Linked DNA regions of Thalassoglobus sp. JC818. The protein of the gene in region 1 interacts with the protein of each later gene in a pairwise test. Links are inferred from orthologs where the notes say so. Each region holds a gene or a part of one and is shown in the gene's direction. Other genes may lie near its edges.

Region 1 (3,074 bases):
GAGCCTCTGCGACTGGATCGTCACCAGCGGCAACGCTCGCGAAGTCGTCGAAGAACGAGTTCCGAAAGACAAGGAAATTCTGTTCGTCCCCGACCAGCATCTCGGACGTTATCTGGTTGAAGTGACCGGACGAGAGATGATTCTGTGGCCTGGCTCGTGCATGGTTCACGAAGTCTTCAGCTTGCAGGATCTCATTCGCGCCAAGAAAAACACACCTGGCTCAGTCGTCATCGCACATCCAGAATGTCCCCAAAACATTCTCGAAGTCGCAGACTTCATTGGTGGAACTGAACGGATGAAGCAGCACTGCGCCTCCATTCAGGAGCCGACGAAATTCCTCGTCGCGACCGAAGCCAACATGATTTATCCCCTTGAGAATGCAGCTCCGCAGCATGAGTTCATTCCAGTTCCGGGGATCATGACCGACACCGGAGAGACTTGCGCCTGCAATCGCTGCCCACATATGGCACGCAACACTCTGGCGAAAGTGCGAGACTGTCTCAAACGAGGGAAACCCGAAATCGAATGGCAGCCTTACTTCGATAAAGCTCGGGAAGTCGTGACACGGAGTCTTTTGCAGTAACGTCCGTTAGGGATCAGATTTCCAAGAAACGGACAGTCAATGCTGGCGTGACCGTGACTTTCCGCGGAGATGCGATCTCGGCAAGAGACGTATCTTTCGTGTTTGGGCGGTTCTCATCGAACTTGAGTTGACCCGCACGCAAGTCCGGAGTCAGTTTGACGGAACGTTGAGAAAATCGAATGGTAGACTTGTACGCCCTCGATTGTCTGCCATCATGGACACGCCGCGCTACGCCGATAACGGAAATATCCCGAGATGACATCTCTCGACGTGATGAGAAAGCAGTAAAAGACACGCCATGGCCGAATCGCTGACAATCACTGACAATCGCACCGGAAAGACCTACGAACTTCCGGTAGAGAATGACACCATTCGCGCCCTCGATCTCCGCCAGATCAAAGTCAATGATGACGATTTCGGGTTGATGACCTACGATCCGGGATATACCAACACGGCCTCTTGCAAGAGTTCGATCACGTATATCGACGGCGACAAAGGAATCCTCGAGTACCGTGGATTCCCAATTGAAACGCTCGCTGAAAACAGCTCGTTCACCGAAGTGGCGTATCTGTTGTTGAACGGCAAGCTTCCGTCGGCAGACGAACTCTCCGTGTGGCAGGACGACATCAATCACCACACGGTCGTTCACGAAAACATCAAACGGCAGATGGAATCGTTCCGGTACGATGCTCACCCGATGGGGATGATGATCAGCACGGTGGCTGCGTTGTCAACATTCTATCCGGAAGCGAAGAACGTCACGGACCCAGCGAATCGCAAGCTGCAGATCCAGCGACTGATTGCCAAAGTCCCCACCATCGCTGCCTTCACTTTTCGGCACAGTCAGGGCCATCCCTACATCTACCCAAACAACAAACTGAGCTATTCCGAGAACTTCCTCAACATGATGTTCCGGATGATCGGAAACGACTACGAGCCCAACGAGGCCCTCGTCAAAGCTCTCGATATTCTCTTCATCCTGCATGCTGATCACGAACAGAACTGCTCAACAAGCGTGATGCGTGCGATCGGTTCATCAGCTGCTGATCCATACTCAGCCTGGGCAGGGGCTGCGGCCGCTCTCTACGGACCACTGCACGGTGGAGCGAACGAAGCTGTTCTTCGCATGCTGACCGAAATCGGTCATGTGAAAAACGTCCCAGACTACGTTAGTCGCTGCAAAAGTGGTGAATTGCGACTGATGGGATTCGGCCACCGCGTCTACAAGAATTACGACCCACGCGCCCGAATTATCAAGAAGTGTGCTGACGACGTTTTCGAAGTCACCGGTCGAAACCCATTGCTCGATGTCGCTTTGGAACTCGAAAAGATTGCGCTGGAAGACGAGTACTTCGTCAAACGGAAGCTTTATCCAAACGTCGATTTCTATTCCGGACTGATCTATCAGGCGATCGGTTTGCCCGTCTCTCTCTTCCCTGTGATGTTCGCCATTCCACGAACTGTCGGCTGGCTGGCACAATGGGCGGAAATGATGACCGACAAAGACCAGCGAATTCAGCGACCACGGCAAGTCTATCTGGGTGAACGCAACCTCGATTTTGTGCCGATTTCGGATCGATAGTATTCAACGAGCCTCATGTCCTCGGCAGTCAAGTAAGACCGCCGGCCAGAGCAGGGGCTTGAAGAATTCGCATTGTCGTGATTGCGTCGGCCGCAACCGGAGTTCCTCATGACAGCGCTTCGAGGATTCGCAATCACGATGGTTTCTGGAGTGGTGGGAGCCACTTTAGGTGCTGGAATTGGGAGGTCGATTGCCTCCCTCACGCCTGCCTATTATCGAACAGTCTTCCGCTTGCCCGATGATGCGACATTAAAAGAGTTGCAGGAGTTGGGTACGGGCTTGGGCATGCTGCAAGGACTTGGAACCGGACTCGCTGTTGGACTGGTAATTGTTCTGATTGTGACCTGGTACGAAATCCGCAAACTTTCATCTGAGCACAAGTTTTCTGATCCGCAGTAGCTTCACTGCGTTGAATCATCAGTCATCCGCGACGTTGCAGTTCTGCTTCCAAGCTCTCGAACGCTCATCCCGTCGCGGCAATGTCAGCTCAAGCACGCGGAGGAATTTCGTGGAAAATTGACATTTGTTTTCGCATTGAGGTATACTGATCGATAGAGGGAAGCGACGGAACTGCTTTCCTTCCCACCTGATTATGCAACGAACTACGTCGTTGTGATTTCTGTCTCTGCGTCATTTCAGCTTCGCTTATGCAGAGTCCGGAAGTCGAAACAATCAACATTCCCACCTCAACCTGGAACCAGAACGATGCTGACCCTCCTCGGTAACCGCACTCCCATGTGCGATGCTCTCTCGAGACGTTCTTTTCTCCGGATCGGAAGTTTAGCCTTGGGCGGGCTGACGCTTCCGCAGATTCTCCAGGCAGAACAAGCCAGCCGCAATCCAGCTTCCAGCAAGGGGATCATCATGATCTTCCTACCGGGAGGACCGCCACATCAGGACATGTGGGAC
Region 2 (2,894 bases), on another replicon or contig:
TGTCAACATGAACGCCACCATGATCAACACCAGAATTCCGCTGCTGAAGGTCACGACCACGCTGTCGAGAAGATTGCGAAACATGAGCGTTGCTGTGGCTGGGTCCCAAGCAGCTGCGAGACCATCTTCGGAAATCTCGATTCCCCACTTCTCAAGCTGTTCGATGAGAACAAGTTCCTGCCGACGAAGCTGTTCCTGAAAACGTGGCAGCGTGCGAAGCACTCGACGCAACGAACCACCCACCAGAAACGGAATGCCTCCAAACAGCGAGATCAGCAACACCATGACCGTGGAAATCGCGAGCGGGTATGGCATGCGTTTTGCCAGATACTGCAGGATCGGAACAAACAACACACTTAAGAAAACAGCCAGGAGAAAGGGAATAATGATCGACGATGCCGCGCGCAGCCCGGCGATCGTCAAGACGAAACTTCCGCTGTAGATCAACGCATTTCCGTACGGAGAAAACTGGAATTCCTTGTCTCGCATAGTCTCGACTGTGATCCGTTTCGTCTTTGATATGAAATTGCTGAGGTCGTATGCAGAAAGCACTGAACACAATCGCCCCCAACGTACAGTAACCTACTCGAATCAAAATCTTTCCGCACCTGTGACGAATCGGGAATTCAGCTTCGCAGAAATTGCAGTCGATGAGTGTCGTTCAATGGCAAGTACTGAGTTGAATACGAAGACGAAGGTTCAGCTGTCTAAGGTTTGTCATCCCTGAAAAGCGGTTTGAGAAATGCCACTCAGAGAGACTTGCAACCCTTTGCCTGTCCGCTGAGAATCGGAATCCCAACAACTCCCGATTTTCACCGACTCAAATCGATCCACAGATTTTATCAGTCAGGATATCTTCCAATGTCTGTTGCTAAAGAGTTGAGTCTGATAGTGAACGGGAAAGCTGCCGGAAACCCTGACTTACGTCTGGCGGTTGAACAGTGCCGCTCAGAAGGGGCTGAGATCTCGGTACATGTCACCTGGGAAGCTGGGGACGCTGCCCGCTTCGCTCAAGAATTGGGAGAGCAGAAAGTTTCCCGCCTGATCGCTGTCGGGGGAGACGGAACGGTCAGTGAAGTCGTGCAAGGTCTCATGGAATTGAAGGACGCCTCTGCGACATCCGTGGGCGTCGTCCCTTTTGGTACAGCCAATGATTTCGCGAATGGTTGTGGAATCCCCATCGGAGACCCAATGGCTGCTTTGCAATTGGCGCTCTCAGCCACCCCCGTTGCGATCGATATCGCCTGCTGCAACGATCGATGTTTCCTGAACGTCGCCAGCGGAGGCTTCGGAGCTGAAGTCACAACAAACACTCCGGACGGTTTGAAGAAGGCATTAGGCGGAGCGGCTTATTCGATTGTCGGGCTGATCTCCGCAATTGCGGCCTCACCGGATCATGCTCGAATTGTCGATCCCGACGGAGCAATTCAGCAGGACAATCTGCTTGTCGTCGCAGTGGGGAATGGACGACTCGCAGGCGGAGGATTTCAGGTCGCCCCGAATGCGTTTCTGAACGATGGAATGCTCGACGTTCTGGGAATCGAAGATGTCGACGTGACGCGGCTCGGACAGATTTTCAGCGAGATGAAGGAAATGAACGCGGAAACCAATGAGTTCGTCCATTCGGTTCAGTTACCTGCGGTTCGAATCGAGTCGAATTCGCTGATGCAGATGAACCTAGACGGGGAACCGATTCGAGCGGAGTCTTTCGAGTTTCGGATCATCCCGAAAGCTCTCAAATTTCTTCTCCCCAAAGATGCTCCCATTCAGCGATAGTTTTCGGGTCGGCAACCGCTTGCCCGTCTGAGCGCGTTTGTCTCAACTGAACTTATCATTCGAAGCTCTAATCGCTCTTCGGCTGCCGCGCGAAGTCCCAGATGGGGGGTTTGCGATTCGCCACAATCCCCAATCGGACATCAGTCCGAATCACCTATCAGCTCGTCCGCACCTCTTGCACACGTTGTGCAATTGCGTTATGAATGTACGCGAAGTGACACTTGTCAGACCCCGCCATTCATGGACGTACTCGAATGCCCAATCGCTCGAACAAACTTCCGGTGACAATTCTCTCAGGCTTTCTCGGTGCCGGTAAAACCACGCTCATGAACCATATTCTGCGAAACCGTGAAGGCCGCAGGGTTGCCGTTATTGTGAATGACATGAGCGAAATCAATATCGACGCCTCGTTGGTACGTGGCGGACAAGCGGCATTGAGCCGTACAGAAGAGCAACTCGTTGAGATGACCAATGGCTGCATTTGCTGCACGCTCCGTGAGGATCTTCTCATCGAAGTTGCCAAACTGGCCCGCGACGATCGCTTCGACTATCTGCTGATTGAATCGACTGGAATCTCAGAACCCTTACCGGTCGCTGAGACATTCACTTTCGAAGACGAGAATGGAATTTCGCTTGGGGATGTTTCAGAGCTTGATACTCTCGTGACCGTTGTCGACGCGAAAAATTTCCACAAAGACCTGACTTCACTCGACGAATTACGTGATCGCAATCTGGGGTTAGACGAGACCGACGATCGTGACATTTCGATGTTGCTGATCGATCAAATTGAATTCGCCAATGTCATTCTGCTCAACAAGGTCGACCTTGTCAGCGAAGATGAACGGCTGCGAGTTGAAAAGTTCCTCCAAAAACTCAATCCCGCAGCAAAGATCATCTCCACAACGAATTCCAACGTTCCATTGTCAGAAGTGATGCACACCCAGCGATTCTCTTCCGACTGGGCCGAGGAAAACGATCAATGGATGTCGACACCGCGTGAAGCTGTTGAATCGGAATCCGAAGAGTACGGCATCTCCCATTTTGTCTATCGATCTCGTCGACCATTCCATCCAGAACGTCTCGAGAGAGAACTGAATAAAGACATCGAAGCGGGCTTC

The links.
Region 2: the proteins of AB1L42_RS14885 (region 1) and yegS interact in binary tests that used the Escherichia coli proteins (3 or more experiments, as listed by UniProt). The link is inferred for Thalassoglobus sp. JC818 from one-to-one orthologs.

What each region holds. Positions count from the first base shown.
Region 1 is NZ_JBFEFI010000005.1:229,985-233,058, reverse strand. What follows is about bases 26-3,023. They hold AB1L42_RS14885 (citrate synthase), read left to right. Parts: upstream 26-881; coding sequence 882-2,165; downstream 2,166-3,023. Other genes in these bases: AB1L42_RS14875 (DUF1501 domain-containing protein), read left to right, coding at 2,871-3,023; AB1L42_RS14880 (hypothetical protein), read left to right, coding at 2,274-2,564; nadA (quinolinate synthase NadA), read left to right, coding at 26-583. In the rest of the region: more of nadA, read left to right, coding at 1-25; more of AB1L42_RS14875, read left to right, coding at 3,024-3,074.
Region 2 is NZ_JBFEFI010000007.1:264,084-266,977, reverse strand. Bases 1-2,818 are described here. They hold yegS (lipid kinase YegS), read left to right. Parts: upstream 1-861; coding sequence 862-1,776; downstream 1,777-2,818. Other genes in these bases: AB1L42_RS18995 (GTP-binding protein), read left to right, coding at 2,031-2,818; AB1L42_RS19005 (AI-2E family transporter), read right to left, coding at 1-489. Also shown: more of AB1L42_RS18995, read left to right, coding at 2,819-2,894. UniProt on the Escherichia coli protein: In vitro phosphorylates phosphatidylglycerol but not diacylglycerol; the in vivo substrate is unknown.